DNA from 4 places in the Kitasatospora sp. NPDC096147 genome. Region 2 is predicted to be linked to each of the others. Evidence: riboswitches for the same ligand, from Rfam matches in the RefSeq annotation. Region 2 holds a riboswitch; each other region holds the start of a gene.
The links. A riboswitch is a leader RNA that binds a small molecule or an ion and turns the genes downstream of it on or off. The one in region 2 is predicted to bind cyclic di-AMP.
Positions count from the first base shown of each region.

Region 1 (4,197 bases), on a different contig from region 2:
CGTTGCCGTACAGCACAGTGGAGTTGTACTCGAAGTCGTTCAGGTAGGCGCCGTGCTCGATGCCCCATCCGCCGTTGTGGTAGGCGACGAACTGGCCGACGGTGTGGTGGAATTCGGCGTTCAGCCAGACGAAGATGCCGTTCTCCAGGTTGTTGTGGGCCAGGCAGCGCTCGAAGGTCCACACCCCCTCGCTGGTCTCCGGCCACTCGTAGCCCGACGCCCCGTTGGCCCCTTGGACGCCGACCGCGACGCAGTCCCGGGCGATCCCGCCCTTGCCCGCGCCGAGGCTGAAACCGGTCAGCCGGTAACCGCGCGGGTTGGGGTCGAACTGGGTGCGGGAGGCCACGCAGCTGTCGTAGGTGATGTCGTGCGAGGGGCCCTGCGGGGTGCGGGTGTCCAGCGGGCCGTCCCACCAGTAGGCGTCCTCCAGGGTCTGGTGGGCGATGCAGGAGCGGAAGGTGATGCCGTGGCAGTTGTGCGGCACGAAGGCGTGGCTGCCGGTGTCCCGGACCACCACGCCCTCCACCACGGTGCCCCGGGTGGTGTCGCCGAGCATGTGGAAGTGCAGCCCGTACCGGCCGAGCACCGGCTCGGTGACGGGCTTGCCGGCCCACTTCTCCTTGCCGGCGCTGCGCGGGCCGAGCCAGCGCAGCGCGGCGTACCGGACCTCGGCGCGCTGGTTGCTGGTGATGTGGACGTGGGCCCGGCCCTTCTCGGTGCCCTCGATCCGGACGTTGCGGGTCAGGTTGAGCACCTCGGCGCCGACGCTGACCCCGCCGCCCGCGGTGACCTTGGGGTGGGCGTACTTCAGCGGGCCGTCCAGGCTGACGGTGGCTCCGCTGACGGCGGTGACGGTGCGGTAGTCGTAGTGCTCGGAGAAGCCGTCGGCGTCGGGGGCGCCGGTCGGGGTGACGGCGAGCTCGTCGCCGACCTGCCAGCCGGCCGGGGCTGCGGCCAGCTTGATGCTGGTGTCGCCGGCCTTCAGCGCGCCGGCCGCGCGGACCCAGGCCGTCCGGCCCGAGCCGGCCAGCTTGAGCCGGCCGGAGCCAGTGACCCAGAGGCCGGTGTCGCTCTCCACCAGACCCATCCCGCCGCCCTGGAAGCGGCCCTCGTTGACGCTCGGGAAGCGCACCGCGTGGACGGTGGCGGCCCCCTGCGGGGCGAGGGTGAGCGCGCCCCGGACCTCGACGTTGCCGTTGGCGGTGAGCGAAACGGGACGATCCGGGGCAAAGGTGAGCGAACCTGACGCTTCGACCAGCAGCGAACCCACCGTCACGTCCCGGTCCAGCAGCACGTGGTCGGTGATCCGCACCGCCGCACCCGGGCCGGGCGCGGCCCCGCCGCTCCAGCCCGCCTGGTCGGACCAGGCGCGCGGGCGCACCGGCGCGGCGGTCGAGGGGGCGACCCCGGGCACCGGCTCGCCGGAGGTGGCGGCGGTCGACGGGGAGGCCGACGGGGAGACGGAGGACTCGGCGGACGGACTGTCAGAGGCACTGGGAGAACCACCGTGCGCATGCGAATGATCGGGCGGCGGCGGAGGCTGGGCTCCCGAGAGGACGTCAGGACCACTGCCGCTGCGCCGGATCACCTCCTCCACGCCGACCGCCGCGAGGGCGGTGCCGATCGCCAGGCCGATGAGGAGCTTCCGGCGACTGACCCTTGCCGATCCGTTGTCCGACGGGCCCGGCTGGGGCCCTCTCGCGTGCCGCATGACCCGAAGCATAGGCAAATCCCTTGAGCCGCAAGGAATTTGAACAGAATCGATCGGAATCGACATCCGGATCGACAGCTTCCGATTCATGAAGAGTCGGTAAAGAAACCATGATCAGCGTCACAGGGGTTTGCGGTTTCAACTTAACTCTGCCTAACGTGACGCCCTGTTCGTGACCACACGGACCCAGCCCCTCCGGAACGCCGAATCCTGCCGCCGGACGGGTCGGCAGCTCATCAGCACCGCGGCAGGGGCGGGGGAACCACAGGTAAGTCGCCTGGTACCGGTCACACATGACCGTTCTCAGGCTTGGGGTGAAGCCGTGCTCAGGCACGGCCGGGCAACTCCAGCCCGAATCCGACAGCTCACCTCGCAGGCGTGGGAGAGGAACGCGTCTTCGTGCTGTCCAGCACCACTTCCAAGCGTGCCCGCCGACTCATCGCCGCCACCGGCGTCGTGGGCATCGGCCTCACCATCCCGACCCTCACCGCCGGCACCGCCTCGGCCGCCTCCGTCTCCACCTGGGACAAGGTCGCCGCCTGCGAGTCGACCAACGACTGGTCGATCAACACCGGCAACGGCTTCTACGGCGGCCTGCAGTTCACCTCCAGCACCTGGGCCGAGTTCGGCGGCAAGCAGTACGCGCCGCAGGCGAACCAGGCCACCAAGGCCCAGCAGATCGCGATCGCCGAGAAGGTGCTCGCGGTCCAGGGCCCCGGTGCCTGGCCGGTCTGCTCGGTCCAGGCGGGCCTGACCAAGGGCGGCGCCCCCGCCCAGGTCGACACCTCCGCCGCCAAGGCCGAGACCCCGAAGGCGGCCCCGCAGGCCGCCGCCCCCAAGGCCGCCGAGCAGACCGCGCAGACCGCGCAGACCGCCGCTGCCAAGAGCTACACCGTGGTGGCCGGCGACTGGCTCTCCACCATCGCCCGCGACCAGAACGTCGAGGGCGGCTGGGAGAAGCTCTACGAGCTCAACAAGGCCCAGCTCCCCGAGGGCCCGCACGTGATCTACCCGGGCCAGCAGCTCACCCTGGGCACGGTCGCGGTGGCCGCCCCGGCCCCCAAGCCGGCCGCGCCGCAGTCGGGTTCGTCCTCGAAGAGCACCGGGAACGGCGCCGCCACGGGCACCTCCGCCACCACCAAGGCGAAGAAGGCCGCCACCGAGACCACCACCGTGGCCACCGGTTCCAAGGCCGCCGCGATCAACTTCGCGCTCTCCAAGGTCGGCCAGGCGTACGTCTACGGCGGCAGCAGCAACGGCGGCTGGGACTGCTCCGGCCTGACCCAGGCCGCCTTCCGCCAGGCCGGCGTCTCGCTGCCGCGGGTCGCCAACGACCAGGCGGACGCGGCCACCCGGGTTTCGCTGGACAACCTCCAGGCGGGCGACCTGCTGTTCTGGTCCAACAACGGCGCGAACTCCGGCGTCTACCACGTCGCCATCTACCTGGGCGGCGGCAAGTACGTCGAGGCGGCCAACCCCCGCGCCGGCGTGAAGACCGAGACCATCGCCAACTGGGCCCCCGACTTCGCGGGCCGCGTCTGACGACGGTGTGAAGCGCTGCCCCCGGAGCTCTGGTCGGCTCCGGGGGCAGCGCCGTATCCTGCCGCCATGGCCAAGGTCACCGTCTCCCTGGAAGCCGACTTCGCGATCGAGCTGATGCTCCTCGCCGGCACCCGGAACCCGCAGGACGCCGTCGAACTGATCCTCCGTGACTACCTCGCGCGCAGCCGCCGCACCGAGGCACGGACCGGCGATGCCGCCGACGAGAGTCGGCTGGTGAAGCCGGACACCGCCGTCCAGGAGGGCTAGGGGCTGTCTCCTTGATGGGGGCGGCTGTGACACCGTGCGGCTCCGCCGGCCGCTTGGGCGGGCGTCGTTGAAGGGTCCCTACCTACCCGTTGGCGGGCAAGGAGCGCGCGTGGCTCGGCGGCGCCGGGGCACCTCCCGGCCGGAGGCTGGGATGCCGAAGGCGGGGCGGGGGCCACCCCCGGCCGGAGGCTGGGATGCCGAAGGCAGGGCAGGGGCCACCCCCGGCCGGAGGCTGGGGGAGAGTCCATGCGAACATCGGCGACCGACGAGAAGCCGGCGAAGGCCCCCTGCCCGATGCCGGGCAAGGAGGGCGCGTGCTCCGGCGGCGCCCGCTCGGCGGGGCCGGGCGGCACGGGTCGGCGCCTCAGCCCGGTGGCTGTCGACCCGGCCACGGGCATCGGGCGGGTGGAGCCGCCGGTCGGTGGCGTCGCCGCGCGCGGGACCGACAACGCCGGAGGCGGTAGCGGGTGCCCAGGCGGCGTGGACGAGGAGCGCGGCTCCGGGCCGGCGGCACCGGTGTGCCGGTTCGGGCCGTCGCAGCCGAGCGGCACGGCGACCACGGGGCCGGTACGTCCGAGCCACCGTTCGGGGCGACGCCGGTCCGTCCGGCAGCCGCAGCACTCCAGGGCCTTGCCCCCGCGACGCGGCGGTCGGCTGACGGGCCGTCCGCTCCCGCG
Region 1 is NZ_JBIWFX010000024.1:27,886-32,082, forward strand. Features, by position in the region: gene ACIRBX_RS37380 (hypothetical protein) at 1-1,711, opposite strand, end outside; cyclic di-AMP (ydaO/yuaA leader) riboswitch at 1,903-2,103, shown strand; gene ACIRBX_RS37385 (transglycosylase family protein) at 2,090-3,253, shown strand; gene ACIRBX_RS37390 (hypothetical protein) at 3,320-3,520, shown strand.
Region 1: another riboswitch for cyclic di-AMP. It lies ahead of ACIRBX_RS37385 (transglycosylase family protein); the one in region 2 lies ahead of ACIRBX_RS15770 (hypothetical protein).

Region 2 (4,197 bases):
GCCGGTGCCGGGGCTGGTGGTCCAGCTTCCGCCGTCGGGCGCCCAGTGCAGGTTGACGGTGGACCAGCCGACGCTGGTGGTGGCGTACCAGACGGTGGCCTCGGTGGCGGGCGTCGGCGTCGGTGTGGGCGTGGGCGAGGGCGTCGGGGTCGGGTCCGGGGTGGTGCTGCCGCAGGGGTCGGAGTGGGCCACCACCCCGTCCTTGACCGTGATCGAGCCGGTGCCCAGCTGGTAGTTGGCGCCGCCGCTGTTGTCCCAGGTGCCGGTGCCGTTGGTGAAGACCGCCTGCCAGCTGGTGGCGAGGCCGAGGGCGAGGGTCTGCTTGACCCAGCCGGTGCAGGCCGCGGTCATCAGGGTGCCGGGCGCGGTGGTCCAGGCACCGCCGGCCGGGGCCCAGTGGACGTACGTGGCTGGCCAGTTGCGGCCGGCCGTGGAGTAGAAGACGGTGGCGGAGGTGGGGGTGGCCGACGCGCACGGGTCGGTGGTGCCGACGGTGCCGCCGGTCACGGCGCTGACGCCGCCGCCCAGTTGGTAGTTGGCGCCGCCCCGGCTGTCCCAGCTGCCGGAGCCGTTGGTGAAGGTGGCCTGGAGGGTGGTGGCGGTGCCGAGCTCGACGGTCGTGCGGTACCAGCCGGCGCAGGCCGGGGCCATGGCCACACCGGGCGGAGTGGTCCAACTCCCGTTGGCGGGCGCCCAGTGCAGGTACGCACCGCTCCAGGTGGTGGCGGGCTTGTAGTACACCGTCGCGGTGGTGGCGGCGTGCGCGGCGAGCGCGGGCAGCAGGGTGGCCAGCAGCCCGGCGACGACCACCAGGACGGCGGCCAGCGGATGACGCGTTCGGCGGTGGTGGCGTGCGACTTCACGGTCCACGGAGGGACTCCTCGGATGCCTGACGGGTGGGGGAGGGAGCCGCCCGCTCCGGCGGGGCACAGGGGTGGGGCCCTGCGGCGCACGCCACCGACCGGAGTTGACGCTCCGTCTTGCGCAAGTTGCCGCAAGATGTTTCAGGAGGGTATCCGGGCGTGAACCCGCCGTAAAGACCGGCCGTCAGGTCCGGTGGCCGGGAGTTCGCGCTGGACGCGTGCGGGGCGCGGTGCCATGATCGCGCCTGTGCCCGGCGCCTGGCCGGCGCGTGGGGGTGGATGGTGCTGAGGGTCTGGCTCGCCGTACCCGTCCTGGCGATGGCGGTGTTCTTGCTGGCATCGGGTGTCGCGACCCTGGCCCGGGGGTGGATGCTCCCGCTGAACCGGAGGTACGTTCGCCGGCCCCGGCTGCACGGATGGGCGCAGGTGGTGGCGGCGCTCGCGCTGGGGTGGCAGGTGCTCTTCGGTCTGCTGGTCGCGGACTTCGGCTTCCGTTCGACGCTGGTGGGGCTCGGCTCCGTCCTCCTGGCAGCCGCGTTCGGCATGATGGGGCTCAGTCAGCGGCCGGGGCGGCCGGCCCGGTGACGCGTGGGGCCGCCCGCCCCCGGGGAAGCGGGGCGGGCGGCCTGGTGGGCAACTGCTCTGTCAGCAGCTGAAGTTGACCTTGCGGAAGGTCGCGTAGTGGTCGGCGGTGTAGTAGTCCTCGTGGTAGACCTTGCCGGTGACGATGCGCCGGGCGCCGCGGGTCGAGGAGCCCGGGGTCTTCACGGTGTACTCGTGGTAGTAGCCGGTGGACTGCTGGGGGAGCACGCCCTCCCGGTTCTGGAAGACGATGCCGTCCTGGCTGTACGGGAACGGTCCGCCCCGGTCGATCAGCTGGATGGTGGTGCGGCCCTCCGGCGGGAGCGCGGAGAGGCAGATGCTCCCGCTGACGGCGGCGGAGGCGTCGGTGGCGAACACGGCGGTGGGGGCGAGGGTGAGCAGGCCGACGGCCACCGCGGCGGCGGCCCGGGTCTTCAACGCGCGTCGAGTGATTCGCATGGCTCCAGCCTGATGGCTTGTCAGGTCCCGGAGGAAGCGAAGCGGGAACACTTCACCGGTGGTCAACCACCTGTGAATCCAGGTGACGGCCCGGTCACCGGCACGCGACGGAAGTGCCGGACCTGTGTCCGCGCGGCCCTGGAAGACTGGGGCGGTACCACCGTCGCCCCCGGGGGAGCACCATGAGGTTCATCGTCTGCAGCTCCGACCACCCGCTGCCGGTCCGGTTCGAGCCGGACGGTCCGACCGTCCGGCTCGGCCCGGGGGAGGGTGCGCTCACCGTCGAGTGGACGGCCGACGGCGGGGAAGTGCGTCACGAACCGGGGCAGTTGGTGATCGTCTCGCCGGAGCCGGACCGGCCGGTCCGGTACTGGCGCTGGGACAGCCCGGACGACGAGCGCGTGTTCCGCGACTCGCCGGACGGCGGGATCACGCCGGTCACCTTCACCGTGGTGACCGGCGGCCCGGAGTGCACGGTGGAATTCGAGCCGAGCGGCATGCCGGTGGACACCGTCGCCGGCGACCGGCTGACGGTGACCTGGCAGGGGGACCGGGGTGAGCTGATGCACGATCCGGAGTGGCTGATCGTCGGGACCCCCTCCTCCGGCCCGGTGCGCCGGACCACCGCCCTGGGCCAGGACGGCGAGGAGATCGACATCGCCTTCTGATCCCTCCCCGTCCTCCCGGCCGCCGTCCTCCCGGCGGCCGGCCCCCGGGCCCGGCGGGCCGGTGTGAGGGAACTCTCCTTGTCGCTCGGCCCGGCACCTGCCTAGCCTGCACGGAGCAGTCCGCGTACCGGCGGACGCCGTCGCGGGGCGCCGAGTCCTGCCTGCCCGCCGACGGTCACTCGACCACACCGAGTACGGGCAGGAGCGGGGGAACCAGGTCAGTACGTGACCCCTGCTCGCTCGTCCGACGCCGGGGCACTCGGGGTGAAGCCGCTTCAGCGGCCGGGCGTTCCCTCATGCCCGAACCCGACAGCTCACCTCGCAGGCGTCGAAAGAGGACTCCTGCCCATGCGCACAACCGTCACCCCGGCACGCCTCGGCGCTGCCGCGCTGGTCGCCCTCCCACTGGTCGCCGCCGTCCCGCTGGCGGGCCCGGCCGAGGCCGCCACCACCGTCACCCAGGACCGGCTGACCCCGAGCTCGATGACCGCCGACGTACCCGGCACGGCCGCCCTCACCGTGCACTCCGCCCGCTGCTTCACCGCGAAGACCGTCGGCATCGGCGTCCGGGACGCGGCCGGGGCCAACCTCGACTTCCCCGGCAACGCGGGCAACGTCCGGATCTGCCCCGGCGGGGTGACCTTCACCAGCGGGGCCCGGGCGCTGCCGGCCGGCACCTACACCCAGTTCGGCTTCTGGCAGGACCAGAACGGCGGCTGGCACAACCTGCCGTCCCGTCAACTCACGGTCAGCGCAGGCTCGGTGACCCCGACTCCGACCCCGAACCCGAAGCCGACCCCCGAGCCCGGTGATTCGCCCGTGCCGGGCAAGGCGCTGACCTGGTCGGAGGAGTTCGACGCCCCGCCGGCGCTCGGCGCCAAGTGGGTCAACGACCGGAGTAGCAGCTACCGTTACGGCACCCACAACCCGGACGACAACAAGCTCGACTGGCTGAGCCCGTCCGGCGTCTCGGTGGCCGACGGGGTCGCCACCTTCACCGCCACGCCCTCCGCGCACACCCTGGAGAACGGCAAGCGGGCCTGGGACACCGGCCTGCTCACCACCGAGTACTCCGGGGAGGGCTTCCAGGTCCGGACGGGCGACTACGCCGAGACCCGGGTCAAGCTGCCCGCCACCCCCGGGGCCTGGCCGGCCCTGTGGACCTGGAAGGACGGCAACGGCGAGATCGACAGTTTCGAGTACCACCCGGACAACCCGGGCCTGCTGGAGCTGACCAACCACGTGAACCCGGCCCAGCGCTACCACACCGACGTGGCCGCCGTCGGCCACGACCGCTGGGTCACCATCGGCACGTACTACGGCGCGGACTCCGTCGACTGGTACGTGAACGGCACCAAGGTCTTCTCGGACGGGGCCGGCGTCGGCGCCGACTGGTCCGCCTACCTGATCCTCAACCTCTCGGTGGGCGCCGGGAAGTACCACCCCGGGCCGATCGGCACCGCGCCGATCGGCTTCTCGGCGGACTGGGTCCGGGTCTACCGCTGAGTCAGCTCACGGACAGCGTGAACGGGGTGGAGTTGTTCGCGGGGTTCGTGTCGTCCGGGCTGACCACCGTGACCTGCCCCTCGGCCTTGGTGCCGGGGGGCAGGCCGCCGTCCACCTGG
Region 2 is NZ_JBIWFX010000004.1:343,538-347,734, forward strand. Features, by position in the region: gene ACIRBX_RS15750 (carbohydrate binding domain-containing protein) at 1-870, opposite strand, end outside; gene ACIRBX_RS15755 (hypothetical protein) at 1,143-1,448, shown strand; gene ACIRBX_RS15760 (ribonuclease domain-containing protein) at 1,509-1,904, opposite strand; gene ACIRBX_RS15765 (hypothetical protein) at 2,087-2,572, shown strand; cyclic di-AMP (ydaO/yuaA leader) riboswitch at 2,749-2,914, shown strand; gene ACIRBX_RS15770 (hypothetical protein) at 2,921-4,078, shown strand; gene ACIRBX_RS15775 (hypothetical protein) at 4,080-4,197, opposite strand, start outside.

Region 3 (4,197 bases), on a different contig from region 2:
GAGCCGGGGCCCGAACCGGGGCCCGGAGGTGTCAAGTCCCAACGCCGATCTTCGGCCATTCCTGCGGCATAGTCCGGGAAGTGGATCTAGGACCGGCCGGAGCGGTCAACTGCCAGTTGGGGCCGCCCTGGCGACGGACCGTCAGGCCCGCTCCGCTATCGTCTCGGTCGGCGGAAATTCGTCTCACATCGCAGGATCTTCGGGGCCTGCTTCCGGCAAGTCCTTTACGCAGTCCGCACGAACGACCACACTGAGTCCGGGTGGGACGGTCGGTTCTCGGGGGGTCCGGGGGATTGCTCGGGGGATTGGGCCCGCCACGAAACTCGCTACGTAGAAAGAGGAAGTGAGTCCGGGTGGCCTTCTCCGTCTCAGCCCTGGTCCTGTTCGGCATCATCTGCGTGATCTTCATCCGCAACAAGCAGTTGAAGACCAGTCACGCCATCATCGCGGCACTGTTCGGCTTCATGCTGAGCCAGTCCACGGCTGCCGGCCCGATCCAGGAGTTCCTCAGCCAGCTCGCCAAGACCATCTCCTCGGTCGCCGGCTGAGCCGTCCCGCTCCGAGCGGTCCGGCGCCGAGCGGTCGCGCGCCCTGCCGTCCCGCGCCGAGCCGTTCCGACCGGTCGCGGACCCGCCCGCCAGCGGGTCAGCGCCGTCGCCGCCACCAGCGCGCCAACCGGCCGCGCCGTGGTGCGGGGGCCGTCACGCGCTCCGGCAGCGCCTCGGGCTCCGGCGCGAACACCAGGAACAGCCGCGCCCAGCAGAGCCGTTCGCCGCGCGGCCAGTCCTGCGCGCGCAGCGCCGCCGAGGCCGCGCTGCTCACCCGGCCGTTCACCCGCACCTCGGCCACGTCGTGGCCGGCCTTGCCGCCGAAGAACAGCTTCACGCCGTTCACCTGACCCGGGGTCAGCTCCGGCAGCACGGCGGCGGCCAGGGCGGGCGAGGAGTGCTGCCCGGCCAGCCAGTCGGCCAGCAGCTCCGAGCCGGTGCCGAAGGTGGCCGCCGGGCTCTGCACCACCCGCCAGCCGGGGAACTCGGGCGTGCTGAACGCCTGCTCACCGGAGAGCAGTTGGAGCACGGCGGTGGCGGTGGTGCCGGCCCAGATCATCACCGCGTTGTCGAGCTGCTCGGTGTCGTCGCCGCCGAAGCCGGCCGCGCAGTCCCAGACCACCGGGCCGTCGCCCCGGCCGAGCTGGAGCACGTAGCCGAGGTCCACGTGGCCGGTGGTGCCCCGCTCGGCGTGCTCGCGGACCGCCACGGCGGTGGTGCCGGGCCCCCGGACCACCGCGCCGTCCACCGCGAACTCCAGGCCCAACCGGGCCATCTCGCGGACCACTCCGCGCCGTATGACGGCCAGCCGCTCCTCGTGGGGCACGGGCGGATCTCCTCGCAGCCACCCCGGTGGGCGGCGCTCTGTTCTCGAACGGGAACCTCGAACGGCGAGCGTATCGGCCCGGCGTGACCGGTGTCACGGCGCCTGCCGACGGAGCGCACGGAGCCGTATCCGGACGGTGGTTTTCGACACCCTACGTGTGCGTAGCATCGGCCCAGGGTCAGCGATCATGGGCGCCGGAGGCGGAAGTCCCGACCTCCGAGTGACTTTGGTCCCGCCGGGTGCTCGTTGATCGTTCAACTCGGGCTTGCCAGCGTCGGGGGCGATGGGCTTAGCTGCGGATCCAGTCCGGCGGATCGACCGGACGGGCCCACCGGGTGGAACGCCGAGTCCTGCCACCACCCGGAGCCTCGAACCAGCACCGCCATGGCAGGAGTGGGGGACCCACAGGTAAGTCGCCGTACCGGTCACACCGGTCCGGCTAGGGGTGAAGCCGCGCCAGCGGCCGGGCATCTCCAGCCCGAACCCGACAGCTCACCTCACAGGCGTCGGAGAGGACCAGCCCCATGTCCGTCAAGGGCAAGCACCGTCGCGTCCAGCTGTCCCGTCTGACCCGCATCGCGGTCGCCACCGGTGTGGTCGGCGCCGCCTTCGCGGTCCCGGTCAGCGCCGCCAGCGCGCACCAGAACCACACCCCGGCCGCCGCCCCCGAGGCCGCCGTCGCCGTCGCCCCGCAGGCCGCCCCGGCCGCCGTGCAGGCTTCCGCCCCGGCCGCCGCTCCGGCCGCCGAGGCCAAGGCGTACCAGGTGGTCAGCGGGGACACCCTCTCGAAGATCGCCAACGCCCAGCAGGTCGAGGGTGGCTGGGAGAAGCTCTACCAGGACAACCGGACCGTCATCGGCGGCAACCCGAACCTGATCTTCCCGGGCCAGAACCTCTCGCTGGCCGGCAAGGCCGCCGTCGCCGCCCCGGCGCCGGCCCAGGCCCCGGCCCCGCAGCAGTCCAAGAGCGAGGACACCACCAAGGCGTCCCGCTCCAAGGCCTCCACCCCGGCCCCGAAGGCCGCCACCCCCAAGGCCGAGGCTCCCAAGGCCGCCGCGCCGAAGGCCGAGGCCCCCAAGGCCGCCGCCGCCCCGAAGGCCACCACGCCGAAGGCCGCCGCGCCCAAGGCCGAGACCTCCACCACCGTCGCCTCCGGCGGCTACGTGGCCCCGGTCTCCGGTGGCACCTCCACCGCGTACCACGCCTCCGGCTCCTCCTGGTCCAGCGGCTACCACACCGGTGTGGACTTCCGCGCCTCCACCGGCACCAGCGTGAAGGCCGTCACCTCCGGCACCGTGGTCAAGGCCGGCAACGGCGGCGCCTACGGCAACGAGGTCGTCATCCGCCACGCGGACGGCAAGTACTCCGAGTACGCCCACCTCTCCTCGATCGGCGTCTCGGCCGGCCAGACCGTCTCGGCCGGTCAGCAGATCGGCCTCTCCGGTGCCACCGGCAACGTGACCGGCCCGCACCTGCACTTCGAGATCCGCACCGGCGCCTCCTACGGCTCCGACATCGACCCGGTCTCCTACCTGCGCGCCCACGGCGTCAACCTCTGACGAGACCGACACCACGTCAAAAGGCTCCGGCCCCCGGTCACTGACCGGGGGCCGGAGCCTTCTGTGGAGCGGGTGACGAGAATCGAACTCGCGTGACCAGTTTGGAAGACTGGGGCTCTACCATTGAGCTACACCCGCACAGGACGCCCCGTGGCCGCGTGCTGCGGTCGCGAGGACAGGGTCAGCGTACCTGGTCGGATCGGCTGCTCGCACACCGCTTTGACGGTTCGGCACGTCGGTGCCGCCGGGCGCAGGGGTCAACGGCCGCCCGGGTGAACGGCCGTGGGGGGTGGGGGGTGCCGTGTACGCTTCCTCTCGGCACCACGGGGTGTGGCGCAGTTTGGTAGCGCGTCCGCTTTGGGAGCGGAAGGCCGTCGGTTCGAATCCGGCCACCCCGACAGTGCGGCAGGGTCTCGTCCGAAGGCGGGGCCCTGTTGGCGTACCGGGGCCGTCCGGAGGGCCTGGCGCGGGCCCCCGTCATCCGTGTGGCAGCACCCTGGCGTCCGCCTTTCGTGCTACCGGTAGGATGGGCGGCTGGCGGTAGTCCCTGCGCAGATCCGTGCAGGTCAACCGCCCGAGGGCGAGGAGTCAAGCTCACCGTCCACCCCCTTGTACGGGAGATGCAGCTCCAACCGCCCATCGCCCGTCTCGCCGCACCGCGCCCGGCCCGCCGGCCGGCAACGGCGGAGACAACCTGACCGCAAGCCCATAGGAGACCCAACCGTGAAGAGCGCCGTCGAGACTCTGAACCCGACCCGGGTTCGACTCACCGTCGAGGTGCCTTTCGAGGAGCTCAAGCCGAGCCTCGACGCGGCCTACAAGAAGATCAACTCGCAGGTCTCGGTCCCGGGCTTCCGCAAGGGCAAGATTCCCGCCAAGGTGATCGACCAGCGCTTCGGTCGTGCCGCGGTGCTGGAGGAGGCCGTCAACGACGCGCTGCCGCGCTTCTACACCCAGGCCGTCGACGAGGGCAAGATCGAGGTCCTCGGTCAGCCCGAGATCACCGACATCCAGGGTGTCGAGAACCTGGCCGACGGCGGTGACCTCACCTTCGTCGCCGAGGTCGACGTCCGTCCGGAGATCACCCTGCCCGACTTCGCCGGCATCGAGGTGACCGTCGACCCGATCGTGGTCGAGGACGCCGACGTGGAGAAGTCCCTGGAGCAGCTGCGCGAGCGCTTCTCGTCGGTCAAGGACGTCGAGCGCGCCGCCGCCGAGGGCGACGTCGTGGTCGTCGACCTGGAGGCCAAGGTCGACGGTGAGG
Region 3 is NZ_JBIWFX010000003.1:728,523-732,719, reverse strand. Features, by position in the region: gene ACIRBX_RS13975 (hypothetical protein) at 354-548, shown strand; gene ACIRBX_RS13970 (DUF6348 family protein) at 646-1,374, opposite strand; cyclic di-AMP (ydaO/yuaA leader) riboswitch at 1,742-1,893, shown strand; gene ACIRBX_RS13965 (peptidoglycan DD-metalloendopeptidase family protein) at 1,899-2,933, shown strand; tRNA gene ACIRBX_RS13960 (tRNA-Gly) at 2,998-3,071, opposite strand; tRNA gene ACIRBX_RS13955 (tRNA-Pro) at 3,258-3,331, shown strand; gene tig (trigger factor) at 3,657-4,197, shown strand, end outside.
Region 3: another riboswitch for cyclic di-AMP. It lies ahead of ACIRBX_RS13965 (peptidoglycan DD-metalloendopeptidase family protein); the one in region 2 lies ahead of ACIRBX_RS15770 (hypothetical protein).

Region 4 (4,197 bases), on a different contig from region 2:
CCCTGCGGGGAGGGGCGCCGCCGCCGGGTTACCGTTCACGGCATGCCGGAAAGCGCCGCCCCGACCCAGCCCTCCCTCTTCACCTGGGAGTTCGCCGCCGACCCGTACCCCGCGTACGCCTGGCTGCGCGAGCACGCCCCGGTGCACCGCACCACCCTGCCCAGCGGGGTGGACGCCTGGCTGGTCACCCGGTACGCGGACGCCCGGCAGGCGCTGGCCGACGCCCGGCTCTCCAAGAACCCGGCGCACCACAGCGGGCAGGCGCACCGCACCGGCCGGGTCGGCATCCCCGGGGAGCGGCAGGCCGACCTGATGACCCATCTGCTGAACATCGACCCGCCGGACCACACCCGGCTGCGCCGGCTGGTGTCCAAGGCCTTCACCCCGCGCCGGGTGGCCGAGTTCCAGCCCCGGGTGCAGGAGCTGACCGACCGCCTGATCGACGGCTTCGCGGCCCGGGGCGAGGCCGACCTGATCCACGAGTTCGCCTTCCCGCTCCCCATCTACGCGATCTGCGACCTGCTCGGCGTGCCGCCGGAGGACCAGGACGACCTGCGGGACTGGGCCGGGGCGATGATCCGGCACCACGGCGGCCAGCGTGGCGGGGTGGGCCGGGCGGTGAAGAAGATCCGCGGCTACCTGCTGGAGCTGATCCACCGCAAGCGCGCCGATCTCGGCGAGGACCTGATCTCCGGCCTGATCCGGGCGAGCGACCACGGTGAGCACCTGACGGAGAACGAGGCCGCCGCGATGGCCTTCATCCTGCTGTTCGCCGGCTTCGAGACCACCATCAACCTGATCGGCAACGGCACTTACGCGCTGCTGCGCAATCCGGTGCAGCGGGAGCGGCTCCAGGACTCGCTGCGCCGGGGCGAGAGCGCCCTGTTGGAGACGGCGGTGGAGGAACTGCTGCGTTACGACGGCCCGGTGGAGCTGGCCACCTGGCGGTTCGCCACCAGCCCGCTGGCCATCGGCGGGGTGGACATCCCGGTCGGCGACCCGGTGTTGGTGGTGCTGGCCGCCGCCGACCGCGATCCGGCGCGCTTCTCGGACGAGAACACCCTGGACCTGGCCCGGCAGGACAACCCCCACCTGGGCTTCGGCCACGGCATCCACTACTGCATCGGCGCCCCGCTGGCCCGGATGGAGGGGCAGCTCGCCCTGGCCGCCCTGCTGACCCGGCTGCCGGATCTGCAACTGGCCGCCGATCCGGCCGATCTGCGGTGGCGCGGTGGCCTGATCATGCGGGGCCTGCGGGAGTTGCCGGTCGCCTTTACCCCGGAGTCCGCAACTCCCCTGACCTGAGCGGACATCAGCTGACGGCGTGTCGGAGCAATCTGATCGTTCGTGATCTGAATGCGTATCAATCAGGCCACCGGGATACGGTTTGTGGACGACCCACAGCGCTGTGTGATTCCGGTGTGATGTGTTCGACATAAGCTTGTGATCCATCGGCTCATCTGCTTACCCTCCCTGGAGTCCGCAGCTGCGGACCCCGCGCGCGGAACGCCGAATCCTGCCCGCCGTGCACCGGGACACCGACCAGACCCTTGGGCAGGGGCGGGGGACCCACTCGTACGTCGCCGTCCCCCACGGCTTGGGGTGAAGCCGCCGAAAGGCGGCCGGGCCACCTCCCGGTCCGAACCCGACAGCTCACCTCGCAGGCGTGCGGAGAGGGATTCTTCATGCTGTTCACTGGTTCGGGCCGTCACCGTCGTCGTACCCAGGCCGAGAAGGCCGTCGCCGTCGTGGGCGTCGCCGGCGTCGGCATCGCCCTGCCGCTGATGGCCGCCACCGGCGCCTCGGCCGCCCCGGTCTCCACCTGGGACAAGGTCGCGCAGTGCGAGAGCGGCGGCAACTGGTCGATCAACACCGGCAACGGCTTCTACGGCGGGCTGCAGTTCACCTCCAGCACCTGGGCCGGCTTCGGCGGCAAGGCGTACGCCGCGCAGGCCAACCAGGCCACCAAGGGCCAGCAGATCGAGATCGCCGAGAAGGTGCTCGCCTCCCAGGGCCCCGGCGCCTGGCCGGTCTGCTCGGTGAAGGCCGGTCTGACCAAGGGCGGCGCCCCCGCCCAGGTGGACACCAAGTCCGAGACCAAGGCGTCCCGTTCGGAGAGCCGCCCGGCCGCGCCGAAGACCGAGGCCCCCAAGGCCGCGCCGAAGGTCGAGACCCCGAAGGCCGCCGCGCCGAAGACCACCGCGCCGAAGGCCGAGGCCCCGAAGGCCGCGCCGCAGCAGCAGGCCGCGCCGAAGGTCGAGACCCCGAAGGCCGCCGCGCCGACGGTGAACGCCCCGAAGCACGCCGCGCCGAAGACCCCGGCCGCCGGCAACTACACCGTCCAGGCCGGCGACACCCTCTCGGGCATCGCCGCCGCCAAGGGCCAGGACTGGCACCAGGTCTACCAGGCCAACCAGTCGGTCGTGGGCGGCAACCCGGACCTGATCTACCCCGGCCAGGTCCTCCAGCTGGGCTGATCCGACGCTCCGTCAGCCGGAGGGGCCGCACCGTGATCCGGTGCGGCCCCTCCGGGCGCGTCGCTGGTGTGCCCCGGGTGAACTACCGGTGGGTAGCAAGGCCACGAGGTGAGACAGGACCAAGGTCAGCGTGGTCCCGGGCCCGGGTGCGGTTAGGCTCTGGACGTATCGACCACACAGCCCCGCTTCCGCAAGGAGATGCCTCGTGCCGTCCATCGATGTCGTCGTAGCCCGCGAGATCCTCGACTCCCGTGGCAACCCCACGGTCGAGGTCGAGGTCGGCCTGGACGACGGCAGCACCGGCCGTGCCGCCGTCCCGTCCGGTGCCTCGACCGGCGCCTTCGAGGCGCTTGAGCTCCGCGACGGTGACAAGAACCGCTACTTCGGCAAGGGCGTCGAGAAGGCCGTGCTGGCCGTCATCGAGCAGATCGGCCCGGAGCTCGTCGGCTACGACGCGACCGAGCAGCGTCTGATCGACCAGGCCATGCTCGACCTGGACGCCACCCCGGACAAGTCCTCGCTCGGCGCCAACGCCATCCTCGGCGTCTCGCTCGCCGTGGCGCACGCCGCCTCCGAGGCCAGCGACCTGCCGCTGTTCCGCTACCTCGGCGGTCCGAACGCGCACGTGCTGCCCGTCCCGATGATGAACATCCTGAACGGCGGGTCGCACGCCGACTCCAACGTCGACATCCAGGAGTTCATGATCGCCCCGATCGGCGCGGAGTCCTTCTCCGAGGCCGTCCGCTGGGGCGTCGAGGTCTACCACACGCTCAAGGGCGTGCTGAAGGAGCGCGGCCTCTCCACCGGCCTGGGCGACGAGGGCGGCTTCGCGCCGAACCTGGACTCCAACCGCGAGGCCCTGGACCTGATCACCGAGGCCATCAAGAAGGCCGGCTACACCCCGGGCAAGGACGTCGCGCTGGCGCTCGACGTGGCCGCCTCCGAGTTCTACAAGGACGGCGCCTACCAGTTCGAGGGCAAGTCGCTGTCCTCGGCCGAGCTGGTCGCGTACTACGCCGAGCTGGTCGCCGCGTACCCGCTGGTCTCCATCGAGGACCCGCTGGACGAGTCCGACTGGGACGGCTGGAAGGCCATGACCGTCGAGCTGGGCGACAAGGTCCAGATCGTCGGCGACGACCTGTTCGTCACCAACCCCTCGCGGCTGGCCCGTGGCATCGAGACCGGCACCGCCAACGCGCTGCTGGTGAAGGTCAACCAGATCGGTTCGCTGACCGAGACCCTGGACGCCGTCGAGCTGGCCCAGCGCAACGGCTACCGCTGCATGATGTCGCACCGCTCCGGCGAGACCGAGGACGTCACCATCGCCGACCTGGCCGTCGCCACCAACTGCGGCCAGATCAAGACCGGTGCCCCGGCCCGCTCCGAGCGCGTCGCCAAGTACAACCAGCTGCTGCGCATCGAGGAGATCCTCGACGACGCCGCCGAGTACGCGGGCCGCGGCGCGTTCCCGCGGTTCAAGCACGAGGGCTGACCGCCCCGAGGGCTGACACTCGGCCAGCTGTGACCGGTGCCCCGGCTCCCACCCCGTAGGGTGGTGGGCCGGGGCACCGGCGTGTTGGAGGAGGGGTACCGGCGATGTGGAAGATTCCGGGCTTGGCGGCGCGACCGCGCTTCACCAGCCGCGCCACCGTGCTGGTGCTGGTCCTCTGCTCGCTGGTGGCGATCCTCGCCTACCCCACCCGGCAGTACATCGCGCAGC
Region 4 is NZ_JBIWFX010000011.1:33,517-37,713, reverse strand. Features, by position in the region: gene ACIRBX_RS28415 (cytochrome P450) at 43-1,305, shown strand; cyclic di-AMP (ydaO/yuaA leader) riboswitch at 1,530-1,681, shown strand; gene ACIRBX_RS28410 (transglycosylase family protein) at 1,686-2,477, shown strand; gene eno (phosphopyruvate hydratase) at 2,683-3,969, shown strand; gene ACIRBX_RS28400 (septum formation initiator family protein) at 4,074-4,197, shown strand, end outside.
Region 4: another riboswitch for cyclic di-AMP. It lies ahead of ACIRBX_RS28410 (transglycosylase family protein); the one in region 2 lies ahead of ACIRBX_RS15770 (hypothetical protein).